DNA from 4 places in the Paraburkholderia sp. WC7.3g genome. Region 3 is predicted to be linked to each of the others. Evidence: predicted binding sites of a transcription regulator. Region 3 holds the regulator's gene; each other region holds the start of a gene.

What was found. The regulator LexA, encoded in region 3, represses DNA repair genes until DNA is damaged. The targets are predictions, from matches to a motif close to ACTGTATNNNNATACAGT.
Region 1: imuA (translesion DNA synthesis-associated protein ImuA) is a predicted target of LexA. The motif match lies at 1,081-1,098, and genes of this name have one in related genera.
Region 2: imuA (translesion DNA synthesis-associated protein ImuA) is a predicted target of LexA. The motif match lies at 1,796-1,813, and genes of this name have one in related genera.
Region 4: OKW43_RS27240 (ATP-dependent helicase) is a predicted target of LexA. The motif match lies at 1,320-1,337, and genes of this name have one in related genera.

What each region holds. Positions count from the first base shown of each region.
Region 1 covers NZ_JBNDMA010000005.1:28,314-31,519, forward strand. The annotation lists gene OKW43_RS42200 (glycoside hydrolase family 6 protein) at 1-864, opposite strand, end outside; gene imuA (translesion DNA synthesis-associated protein ImuA) at 1,110-1,823, shown strand; gene OKW43_RS42210 (Y-family DNA polymerase) at 1,744-3,206, shown strand, end outside.
Region 2 covers NZ_JBNDMA010000002.1:2,004,019-2,007,224, forward strand. The annotation lists gene OKW43_RS20670 (Y-family DNA polymerase) at 1-1,147, opposite strand, end outside; gene imuA (translesion DNA synthesis-associated protein ImuA) at 1,077-1,784, opposite strand; gene OKW43_RS20680 (GFA family protein) at 1,970-2,377, shown strand; gene OKW43_RS20685 (autotransporter outer membrane beta-barrel domain-containing protein) at 2,416-3,206, opposite strand, start outside.
Region 3 covers NZ_JBNDMA010000002.1:2,290,996-2,294,201, reverse strand. The annotation lists gene OKW43_RS21980 (sulfate ABC transporter substrate-binding protein) at 1-971, opposite strand, end outside; gene lexA (transcriptional repressor LexA) at 1,284-1,934, shown strand; gene OKW43_RS21970 (hypothetical protein) at 2,037-2,381, shown strand; gene OKW43_RS21965 (DUF2939 domain-containing protein) at 2,501-3,118, shown strand.
Region 4 covers NZ_JBNDMA010000002.1:3,440,664-3,443,869, reverse strand. The annotation lists gene OKW43_RS27250 (RNA-binding S4 domain-containing protein) at 81-299, opposite strand; gene OKW43_RS27245 (hypothetical protein) at 657-1,172, shown strand; gene OKW43_RS27240 (ATP-dependent helicase) at 1,381-3,206, shown strand, end outside.

The DNA of each region.
Region 1 (3,206 bases), on a different contig from region 3:
GAGGCATAGGCCCAGATCGAACGTGCCCGCACGCAATCCGCTGTTGTGCACTCCGTCCGACTCGCCAGGCCGCTTTACCCACAACCGGGCGTGATAATTCGACAAAGACAAGACCGGATCCGGACCAAGACGGGCTCCAACCGGATTGCACCATAAATCATCGCCCTGCAAATCTGAGGCAAGAGGCGCGCCATTTCGACTGCAGTCAATGACCACAGGCACAACTTCACGAGATCCCAAATGCAGCAGTGCTCTCGCACGATCGAGGCATTCTTCTGTCGATTTGAAATTCGAGACATTCATCGCGATGCCGGTGAGCCTATCGAGCATGTTGTTGTCGCGCAGCCACCGATCGAGGCAACTTTCTTCCGGCCAGCTGGAGTGTCCACAGTCGAGGTAGACATCAGTTTGGGTGAGTTGGCCTAGCCGGTCACATGCGTATTGCAGCAAGGCCGTGCGGCGCTCGGCGCGATCCTCACCGAACTTTCCGTTGAACATATCGGCGACTGCGTCTGGTTCTACTATCGCAATCACCCGACGTTGTGCGATGGCATCGCAGAGTTTGTCAATGTAGGCGCGGTAGGATCCTTCTGTTTCTTCTCCACCGGCGGAATACCCACCGCCGAAATCACGGTCCGGGATCCCGTATAAAACGACAACCGCAATCTCATCATTAGCATATGCGCCATCCAGTTTGATCCGAAGGTCAGCGATGGCGGAGACATCGGTCACCCAGATGGCTTGCGGCGTGGAAGCGATGCGTTCGAGACACGCGGACTTCGTTTGGGCGGCAGCAAGGTACCGTGCCGCTGCCGATTGCAGATCGACGTAGAGCTTGCCGGAAGAATGCTTTCTGTTGAGCATTGGTGAAAGACGGTCAGCTGCTGATGGGAGCAGTTATTCTAACCGACGGTTCCTCTGACCAGCTTCTCGGGCTTGCGGAAAGCTTTCCCATATGGCCGATCACAGACCGGTCGCGAAAGGTGGGCTCGCGCCCGCCTGGAACGGCTCGCCAGTACCCCCCGGTCGTGGTCTTCACACCTCCTTTTACATTTTCCCGGGATAAGCGCTACACTAGATACTGTATATCCATACAGTATCCTTGCTCCATGAACGCCCTGCCGCGTCACCCTGAAGAAATCCACCCCGCGCTATGGCGAGCTTCGCAGCTGGCCGCCGGCTTCGATCGGGTGGTGTCGTGCGGCCACGCCGCGCTAACCGCCGAGCTGCCGGGCGGCGGCTGGCCCGCGGGCGCGCTCACTGAACTGCTCACACCGCAGCCGGGCTGCGGTGAACTGCGTCTGCTTCAGCCCGCGCTGGCGAACGTCGGATCCCGCCCCTTGCTCCTGCTGCAGCCGCCGCATCGGCTTCAACCCGCCGGACTGGCGTGGCTCGGCGTTCCCGCAGCACAGCCGTGCGTGCTGCGCGCACCACGCACGGCTGTGCTGTGGGCCGCCGAGCAGATCCTGCGTGCCGGCACCTGCGGCGCCCTGCTCTTCTGGCAGGCAGAAGTCCGGCAGGAAGCGCTGCGGCGCCTGCATCTGGCCGCTCAGGCCTCGGACACCCTGCTGTTCCTGTTTCGCCCACTCGCGGCCGCCCAGGCGACGTCGCCGGCGCCGCTGCGGCTTGCGCTGCGAGCCGCCAGGGGCGGTATTGAAGTGACGTTCGTCAAACGCCGCGGACCGCAGCGCGACGAACCCGTTTTCGTTCCTCTCGTACCTTCACCTGCCCTGTTGAGCCGATATGCAACTCTGGATCGGCGTACATCTGCCGCACCTCGCCCTCGAGTCGTTTCTCCCGCGCTGGTCGACGCCGCGCAATGAGGCCGGGTTTGTCGTGCTGGAAAAGGACCGCGTTGTCGCGCTCGACGGCGCGGCGCACTCGGCCGGCATCGTGCCTGGCATGCGCCGCGGTGGAGTGTTGACGCTTGTCCCCGACGCGGTCATCCGGGAACGTGATCTCACCCGTGAAGCGGAGCTGGTTCGTGGCGTGGCGTTCGCCCTGCTGCAGTTCACCCCCCACGTGGTGCTGGCGGAGGAATCGGTCGTGCTGGCCGACGTTTCGGCGAGCCTGCGCCTCTTCGGTGGCATTCGGGCACTGCGCTGGCGGGCGGGTGAAACGGTGAGCGCGTTCGGCGTGACCGCGACACTTGCCGTTGCGCCGACGGGACAGGCCGCATGGCTCTTCGCCCGATCATCGGGTGGCGTCGCGCTCACGTTGCGCTCCGTCGACCGTACGCTGCGTCGCGTGCCGTTACCTGCCCTGCCGCCTGCGCGCCCCTACGCCGGATGGTTCGACGGACTGGGATGCGAAACGGTCGACGACGTCCGGCGACTACCCCGCGCAGGCCTCAGGAAGCGCTGCGGAACGGCGCTGCTCGATGCGCTCGATCGCGCGACGGGTGCGGCGCCCGAAGTGTACGAATGGCTGGAGTTGCCCCCCGCCTTCAGCGCGCGGCTCGAGCTGCCCGACCGGATCGAGCATGCGGAAGCCGTGCTGTTCGCGGCGCGGCGGTTGATCCTGCAGATGACCGGTTGGCTGTCGGCGCGACAGCTGGCGATCGCCCGGTTTGTACTTGAGCTCGAGCACGAACGCGGCCGCGCGGCGGTGCCGCCGACCGCAATCGAAATCGCGCTTGGCGAACCGACGTCACGCGAGGAACACCTCGTGCGCCTGCTGAAAGAACGCCTGGGCCGCGTCGAACTGGCCGCGCCGGTCATCGCCGTTCGCCTCGACGCGAAGGACGTGCGCGAAGCGGACGCACCCAGCGAATCGCTGTTTCCTGAGCCAGGCGGTTCGCCACAGGAGCATGCGCGCCTGATGGAACTGCTCGTCGCCAGGCTCGGCGCCCAGAATGTCACCCGGGCGGCGCCCGTCGCCGATCACCGCCCCGAGGTCGCCGCGCGCTGGATACCCATCGGTGAGACCGTCAGGTCCATGCCGCCACCGTCCAGCCTTCCGCGGCCGACGTGGCTGCTCGACAGTCCGGTGCAGCTCATCATGCGCGGCCACCGTCCGTTCTACGGCACCCCGCTGCGCATGGTGTCGCCGGCCGAACGTATCGAGGGCGGCTGGCAGGACGGACACCTAGTGACGCGGGATTACTTTGTCGCCGAATCCGGCGACGCGGTGCACTACTGGGTCTTCCGGGAGCGCGTAAGCGCCGTCGACGAACGCGAGCCGCGCTGGTTCCTGCACGGCCTGTT
Region 2 (3,206 bases), 290 kb from region 3:
CCGGCCGATGATCGGCGCTCGGCGCGGGTTTCAGCACGTTCTCGTCGCCGAGCCGCGCGACCAGTAGTTCGAGCAGGCGCTCGTGATCTTCCTTCGAGCCGCCCGGTTCGGGAAACAGCGTGTCGGACGTGGGCGCGGCCGACTCGACGTTCGATGCATCGAGCCGCAATGCAATCACGGGCGCGGCGAGCTCGATACGATGCAGCCGCTCCTTCAGCAGGCGCATCAGATGTTCTTCGCGCCAGCTCGGCTCGCCGAGTGCGATGTCGATCGTGGTCGGCTCGATCGCAGCGCGTCCGCGCTCGTGTTCGAGCGACAGGCGAATGCCGGTGAGCGCGAGCTGTTTCGCGCACAGCCATCCGCACAGTTGCACGACGAGCCGCTGTGCGCCGAACACCGCGCCATCCGCGTGTTCGAGCCGGTCGGGCATCTCGATGCGCGCCGAGAACGTGGGCGGCAGTTCGAGCCAGTCGAACAGTTCGGGCGCGGTCCCGAACGCGCGGTCGAGCGAGTCGAGCAGATGTTCTCCGCAGCGGCGCTGCAAGCCGGCGCGGGGCAGGCGGCGCAGATCGGCGATGCGTTCGCAACCGAGGCCCGTGAACCAGTCGGCGAACGGGCGCACTTCGGGCACGGCGAGCATCGGCAGGGCGGACAGACGCCGTTCGAGCGACGCGAGCTTCAGCACACGGCGGTTGCCATACTTCGCGAGCAGCCACGCGCCCTGGCCGGTCGGCGCGGCACTGATGCGCGCGGTGAAGCCGAGCGCGTCGAGGATGGCCTTCGCATCGCGACACAGCGCGAGCAGGCCGCCAAAGAGCCGCAGACTCGCGCCGATCTCGACGACGACCGTCGCCTCATCGAGCAGCGCGACTTCGGGCGAGAAGCGCATCAGCGCGATGCCCACCTCGCGATGGGCCGCCGCCTCGCGGCCGCCATCGCGCTCATACATGCCGGTTTGCGGCGACAGCGTCAGCACGCCGCCGCGCTTCATGCCGGGACGCACGCCTGCCGAGCGCGCGGCGGGGTCGGCCATCACCACTTTGTCTTTCTCCAGCACCGCGCAGCCATGCGCGGGCTCAGGTGACCACTTCGGTCTGAAGACCTCGAGCGGCAACTTTGGCAGATGAACGGCGAGAAAGACGCGCATGTCGGGAAAGCAGAACGGGGGTGGGTTGAAGGGGAATCGACAGGGGCTCTGCGCGAGCGGGCCCTCGTCGTTTCACGATGTCGATGGTGAGACCTTCGGCCGATGGCCTGAGCGCGAGCCGCAGCAGCGCGGGCGATGCATCTTGCGCGGTGGCGAGCGGCCGCACCATGATGAAAAGCGTCTCCGACGATTGCGCGGCCAGATGCAGACGGCGCAGCGACGACGCCTGCGCGTACTGCGCCCAGAAGATCAGCGCGCCGCAACTGCCGGCGCGCAGGATCTGCTCGGCCGACCACAGCGCGTCGGCGGTTTTCGGCGCATTGATTCGCAGCACCTGCTGCAGCGACAGGCCGATGTAGTTGAGCCCGAGGCCGTCCGGCGTATGCGGCGGTTGCACGAAGGCGAGCGGACGCTCGCCGACGGCGCTGAGCGCCGGCTGCAACAACCGCAGTTCGCCGACGCCGGCCTGCTGCACGAGCAGATCGACCAGCGCGCCCAGCGGCCAGCCGCCGCCGGGCAATTCCGCCGACAAGGCCGGATAGCCGGTATCGACGCTGCGGCCGCGGCCAGCGCCAAGCTGGGACGCCCGCCACAAGGACGGGTGAATGGCTTCCGGTGCTGGCAGGGCGGCTGTCATTTACGAAAATACCTGTATGGATATACAGTATCCTACATGTTTTTATGCGATAGCGAACAGGCACTTTTTTTGGAGGGCGGGCGCTGCGCGACCGCCATTACCGCGAGGGTTGTGCTGGTTCGTGCATTGGCAGCACGAAGTCGTGCCGTCCATAATTGCAGCGGCCCTCAACCTCGGAGAACCCCATGCTGCGCACGTACCTCGGCAGTTGCCATTGCCAACTCGTCAAGTTCGAAGCTCGCATCGACTTCGACAACGGCACGTCGAAATGCAATTGCAGCTACTGCAGCAGGCTGCGATTCTGGCACGTGCAGGTTCGCCGGGAAGACTTTCGTCTGCTCTGCGACGAAGCCGCGCTGAGCGAATATCAGGGTAACAATCGGGTCGCGCATCACCCGTTCTGCAAACGCTGCGGGGTCCACGTATTCGATCGCATCGATATGCCGAACGGCACCGGGTATTCGTATATCAACGTGAACATCATGTGCATCGATGAACTCGATCTCGACGCGGCACTGAATGCGCCAGTCACCTATCGCGATGGGCTACACGACGACTGGGGCAATCCGCCTACGCAAACGCGGCACCTTTGATTGCGCCGGTCACGACATTGATGGGGCAAAGCAGACGCCTACCAGACATAGCGCACGCCGAGATCGCCCTTGACCCCACTACGGCGGACATTGCTGTTTCCACTCACGGCGAACTGGTAGCCGAACTGTCCGTATAGGTTCAGCCGATCCTTGATCTTCGCGGTGACACCGCCGGCGAACTCCAGTCGCGTGGCCTGCACATTCAGCGGCACCGGATCATTGGCGAAGGTCGTGGTGGCCTGGGCATTGAAATCCCGCCACAGGTTGGCGCGCACATACGGCTGCCACACCGTCTCATGGCTGCCTTCGATGGTCCACTTGCCGCGCACGCCGAGCCGGCCACTCGCACCCGAAGTCGAGCCGAGGGCGACTTCACCCAGACCATCGTTCGCATCGTTGAACGACACATGCTGCCAGATGATCTGCGCCTGCGGCTCCAGTTCGAAACCCGGGCCGAGCGGCAGCGGGATCGGATAGCCCCCCTCCAGGGATGTCGCGAAGCCCGTACCCCGGACCGGCAGACTCGCAAATTGCGTGGTCGCGCCGCCGTCGTAGTACGTACCCTGCACGACCGCATCGAGATACCAGCCACTGGGGCCGTAGTGCGTCCAGTAGCCACCGCCGGTATACGCATTCAGATGCATCGAGCCGGTGTGCTCCAGCGCGTATCCGGTTGCCGCCGCGTTGGTGACCAGGCCATCGACATCTGCACTGCCGTAGGCGTATGCAAAGTAGACGCCTGCAGCGTCGCGATGACCGGGCAACAAGCTTCCGCGCCATACGTCGAGACCGGTCTGCAAACCTCCGACTCCGCCGCTCGCGCGCGGGT
Region 3 (3,206 bases):
AACGAATCGTCGATCGTGTACAGCTTCAGCTTCGGAAACTTCGCGGTCAGATCGGCCGGCACCTTGTTCGAACGCGGACGATAGAAATTGCGCGCGGCGATCTCCTGGCCCTCCTCGCTATAGAGGAAGTTCAGATAAGCCTCGGCGAGCTTGCGGGTGCCGTGCCTGTCGACGACCTTGTCGACCACCGCGACCGGCGGCTCCGCGAGAATGCTCACCGACGGCACGACGATCTCGAACTTGTCCGGACCGAACTCCTTCAGCGACAGGAACGCCTCGTTTTCCCACGCGATCAGCACGTCACCAATGCCGCGCTGAACGAAGCTCGTCGTCGCGCCGCGCGCGCCCGAATCGAGCACGCCGGCGTTCCTGTACAGCTTGCCGACGAACTCCCTGGCCTTCCGGTCGTTGCCGCCCGGTTGATGCTCGGCGTAGGCCCACGCGGCCAGATAGTTCCAGCGCGCGCCGCCCGAGGTCTTCGGATTCGGCGTCACGATCGACACGCCCGGCTTCACCAGATCGTCCCAATCCTTGATGTGCTTCGGGTTGCCCTTGCGCACGAGAAACACGATCGTCGAGGTGTACGGCGACGCGTTGTCCGGCAAACGCTTCTGCCAGTTCCTGTCGACGAGCCCCTTGTTCGCGAGCGCATCGATGTCATAAGCGAGCGCGAGCGTCACGACGTCGGCCTGCAGACCATCGAGCACCGAGCGAGCCTGCGCGCCCGAGCCGCCGTGCGACTGCCTGAAGGTGACGGCTTCGCCGCTGCTGGCCTTCCATTCCTTGCCGAATGCCTGGTTGATGTCCTGATACAGCTCGCGCGTCGGATCGTAGGACACGTTCAGCAGTGTCGTGTCGGCGTGCGCGATGCCGCTTGCGCCCACCATGCCCAGCGCGCCCGCCGCGCCGACGGCGAGCGCCGTGATCAGTTTTCTGGTTCGAGCCGCAAGCCCCGTGTGCCGATAGTTCATCTCGATTTTTCTCCGTGTGATGGTCCGCTGCCAAGCGTCTGGTGTTGTTCTGCGTCGCGGTCACGTGCACATGAGCGCCAATCCGGAGGCCAGTCTATCGAAGGGCTTTCATCATTAAAAATAATGTTTCTTCATTTTTTAATACTCAAAAGTGGTAACGGCAGATGCGACGGCTGTTGACGCACCGGAAACGACGCGATGTGGCCGATAAACGACGCCCGAACGCGCCCCTCCGGCCGAACTTAAAGTAAAGCTTGAAATGCGCCGGATACTGTATAAAAATACAGTCACCTGTTCATACATACAGTGGCCATGACAAAACTCACCGCACGACAGCAGCAGGTTTTCGATCTGATCCGCCGCGCGATCGAACGCACCGGCTTTCCGCCCACTCGCGCGGAAATCGCCGCCGAACTCGGTTTCAGCTCGGCCAATTCCGCGGAAGAGCATCTGCGCGCGCTGGCGCGCAAGGGGGTGATCGAACTCGCGGCTGGCGCGTCGCGCGGCATCCGCCTGCTGTCCGGGCAAGAGGACGCGCCACACCAGTTCACGCTGCCGCATGCGGGCCTGATGCAGTTGTCGCTGCCGCTGATCGGCCGGGTCGCGGCGGGTAGCCCGATCCTCGCGCAGGAACATATCTCGCAGCACTACGCGTGCGACCCGGCGCTGTTCTCGAGCAAACCCGACTACCTGCTGAAAGTGCGCGGCCTGTCTATGCGCGACGCCGGGATTCTCGACGGCGACCTGCTCGCAGTGCAAAAGCGCAGCGAAGCGAAGGACGGCCAGATCATCATTGCGCGGCTCGGCGACGACGTGACGGTCAAGCGTCTGAAGCGCCGGCCGAACGGCATCGAGCTGATCGCCGAAAACCCCGATTACGACAACATCTTCGTGGAAAGCGGCAGCGCCGATTTCGCGCTCGAAGGGATCGCGGTCGGGCTCATTCGCCCAAGCGAGTTCTGATCTTTCGCTGTCGCAGCAACGCTTGCGCCGGCTTGTCCAACCCAAGCCGCATTTACGCCCGCATTTACGCCCGCATCTACGCTGTATCGCCAGGAGAGACTCATGGAACGCCTTGCCCGCCTGCTGCCTTTTCGCCAGTTCGGCCGTCTGCGCCATCTGCGCAAGCTCACGCCCTGCGCGCTGACCGAGGCGCCCGCGGCGCGCACGCCGTCGCTGTTCGACGTGCCTGCCGATGCTTCCGGTCTGCCGTCGTCGTTGCCGGCGTTCGCTCGCGTGTCGCTGAATTCGGCGCTGAACATCGCCGAGCCCGCGCGTCGCGCACCGGTGCGGGTCTACCATGGATCGTCGCGACTGATCATGGTCGGCACGGTCGACGCCGTATGCCGTATGATCGATCGTTGCATCGCCGACGAAGCCAACGTGCACGGCGCGGTGTTCGAAGCCTGAGCGAATCCTGGGCACGCATGCGATACCCACTTCTGAAGTTCAGAGTTTCGCGTCGGATGGGATCGTTTCGACCTCGCCGTGGTCGACGTTAGATGATCACTAACGTGGAGTCCCATTCGATGACATTTCCGAAACGCATACAGGGCAGCGCCACCCGGCCGCTGCTGATCACGCTGATCGTGGTGATCGTGATTGGCGCGCTGGGGTTTATCTATGCGTCACCGTATATCGCGGTGAACAATCTCAAACGCGCGGCAGATGCGCGAGACGTGCAAACCGTCAATCAGTACGTGGACTTTCCCGCGCTACGCGATAGCCTGAAGCAGCAGGTGGGCGCCATGCTGACACGCCGGCTCGAAGCGGACGCCGGCAACAAGCTGGCCACGATTGGCGCGGTGATCGGCGTGACGTTGATCGGCCCGCTCGTCGATGCCTATGCAACACCCGACGGCGTCGCGGCGCTGCTGAACGGCATGCCGCCACGCGGCATGCCGGGCGAGCAACCGTCCGCGCCGCCAGCCGCGAGCGGCGAAGCGCCGGCCGCACCAGCCGCGGGCAACACCACCAATCAGGCAAGTGCGCCGCCACCGGGGCGTCAAAGCACGGCCGGCTATCGTAGTCTCAACGAATTTGTTATCACGTACCGGCGTGGCGAAGGCAACGCGAACTACTCGGCGATCTTCCGTCGCGAAGGTCTGGTCACATGGAAGCTCGCCGCGATCAACCTGAACGAGTGAGGTTGAAGCCTGGCCGGAAGGAATGCGTGGCTGGTCGTCGAGGCCAGCCACGTGACGGGGATGTTCACGTCTGGGCTACAAGACGGCG
Region 4 (3,206 bases), 1.1 Mb from region 3:
GCTTATTGCCTCGCCCGGCCGATGTCGATGGACAACGCACAATCCTGGTGCGCGGCGTCCCGCGAATTTCCGGACTGCCGTCAGCCTTCGTGGACAGCGATCCGCGTATCGCCGAGCAGCACGACTTGGCCCGCGCGGATCTTGCAGGTCTTGCGCGTCTCGACGCGGCCGTCGACCATCACGGCGCCGTCGGCAACCATCATCTTCGCTGAGCCGCCGCTATCCGCGAGGCCCGTGATTTTCAGCAGATTGTGCAGTTCGACGTATTCGCCGGTCAGCGTGAAATTGAGGTTGGGCATCGCATTTGCACCTTGGGGCACGGGTCGCGTTCGGGGTTCGCATCATAAAGCAAGTGCATGCGCCGCGGCGGCGCGGGCCGTTCGACCTGCGCAGGATTCCTCCGAAACGCGCCCCGGCAAGCAAATGAAAGCAGATGTTATTCAGTTATCGGAAACTGAAACGTTCCGTAACGCCGGTCGCGTCGGACGGATTTCACTCCTAAAGTGCAGTTCAGCAGCAAAGCCCGCTGGCATTTCCGGGATCGCTCCCCGGCCACCCATCCAGCGACGTCCAGACCGGGTGAGGCGCGCGGGACATACCGTCATCGCGATGCCGGAAAGTCCGCCCGAGTCACGACAACTTTAGAGAGGAAAGCCATGACCCAGATTCGTTCGCTCCTGATCGGTACCGCCCTCACCGCTTTTGCCGCGACGGCCGCTGTCGCGCAGACAGCACCGGCAGCAGGCATTGGCGGTCACGCGCAAATCCAGACCCAGGGCGCCGCCGACATGGTGCCGCCGTCCGCTGCTGGCGCACAGGGCTTGCAGGCGCCGCCTTCGGCGCAAGGCATGCAGCAAGTCCCCGGCGCGCCCGCCGCGCAGGGCGTCGAGGCGCCGCCGCCGGCCCGTTTGACGGCGTCGGGCTCGACCGACCCGCTCGTGCAGAAGCGCGACGCCGACGCCAAGGCCAACGCCGAGTATCGCGCGGCGAAAAAGTCCTCGAAAGCGGAATTGAAGGCGCAGCAGAAGGCCGCAAAGGACCAGTACAAGGACCAGGTGCGCGGCGCGAAGCTGAACCAGAAGGCGGACAGGCAGACCGCCGATAACGAAATGAAGATGAACATGGAAGGGCAGGCTGCCGCGCAGGCCGATGGCGCGGACGTCAAGCATTAAGCCCTGCTGGATGCGGCGGCGCGTGGCGTTGCGAGGCTCGCGCGCCGCCGACGACTCTCGCTTAACGGGTTGTGCGTCAGGCCACCCGCCTGCCGACGTCTGGCCCCCGCAGATGGGCGCCCGGAAAAAGGGCGCTTGTCGCGTGGGGTTGTATGGATATACAGTGTGCGTCGCATCCTGAAATCCATCCAGCACGCAAAGCCTATCCGTGTCCACCGTCGCCGAATCCGCTCCGTCGTTCGATACCACCTCCTGGCTCGCGAAGCTCAACGACGCCCAACGCGAAGCCGTCGAATACGGGACCGACACGCCAGACGCGCTGCCCGGCGCGCTGCTCGTGATCGCGGGCGCCGGCTCCGGCAAGACCAACACGCTGGCGCACCGCGTCGCCAATCTGGTGGTGAAGGGCGCCGATCCGCAGCGCATCCTGCTGTTGACCTTCTCGCGCCGCGCGGCGCTCGAAATGACCCGCCGTGTGACGCGCATCACGGCCGCCGCGGCCACCACCGCCGGGGCTCGCGCCGCGCTCGCGCAAGGGCTGACGTGGGCGGGCACGTTTCATAGCGTCGGCGCACGGCTGTTGCGCGAATACGCGGATCTGATCGGTCTCGCGCCCGCGTTCACGATCAACGACCGCGAAGACTCCGCCGACCTGATGAACCTCGTGCGTCACGAGCTCGGGCTGTCCGCCAAGGAGCGGCGCTTTCCGGCGAAGGGCACCTGCTTCGCGATCTACTCGCGCGTCGTCAACACCGGCGCATCGCTCGGCCAGGTGCTGGAGCGCCCGTTTCCGTGGTGTCGCGAGTGGGAGGAGGATCTGCGCCGGCTGTTCGCCGCCTACGTCGACGCGAAACAGAAGCAGAGTGTGCTCGACTACGACGATCTGCTGCTCTACTGGTCGCACATGGCCGGCGAGCCCGCCATCGCGGCCGATCTGTCGGCGCGCTTCGATCACGTGCTGGTCGACGAATATCAGGACACCAACCGCCTGCAGGCGTCTATCCTGCTCGCGCTGAAGCCGGACGGCCGCGGGCTGACCGTGGTTGGTGACGACGCCCAGTCCATCTATTCGTTTCGCGGCGCGACAGTGCGCAATATCCTCGACTTCCCCGCCCAGTTCGAGCCGCCGGCGAGGCAGGTCACGCTCGAGCACAACTATCGCTCGACCGAGCCGATTCTTGCCGCGTCGAACGCGGTGATCGAGCTCGCGAGCGAGCGCTACACGAAGAATCTGTGGACCGACAAGGCGTCGGCGCAGCGCCCGCGCCTCGTCACGGTCGCTGACGATGCCGCGCAAGCCCGCTACATCGTCGAGCAGGTGCTCGAAGCGCGCGAGCAGGGCGTGAAGCTGAAGTCGCAGGCGGTGCTGTTTCGCGCCGCGCATCACAGCGCCGCGCTCGAGATCGAACTCACGCGCCGCAATATCCCGTTCGTCAAGTTCGGCGGGCTGAAATTTCTCGACTCGGTGCACGTGAAGGACGTGCTCGCGGTGCTGCGCTGGGCCGAGAATCCGCGCGACCGCGTCGCCGGGTTTCGGGTCGTGCAGCTGCTGCCGGGTGTCGGCCCGGGTACCGCGGCGAAGGTGCTCGACGACATCGCCGCGCGCGCGGATGGCGGCGATCCAGTCGCGACCGCCGGCGGCGTACTGGCCGCGTTTGCGGCGCCCGCTCGCGCGCAGGAAGACTGGCATCCGTTCGTCCGGCTGATGTCGGGCGTGTACGGGCGGAAAACGCCGTGGCCCGCCGAGTTCGAAATGGTGCGGCGCTGGTACGAGCCGCATCTCGAGCGCAATCACGAAGACGCCGCGATCCGCCACGCGGACCTGCTGCAAATGGAAAGCATCGCGGGCACGTATCCGTCGCGCGAGCGTTTCCTGACCGAGCTGACGCTCGACCCGCCCGATGCCACCAGCGACGAATCCGGCGTGCCGCTGATCGACGAGGACTACCTGATCCTGTCGACGATTCATTCGGCGAAGGGCCAGGAGTGGCGCAACGTGTTCGTGCTGAACGGCGTCGACGGCTGCATTCCGTC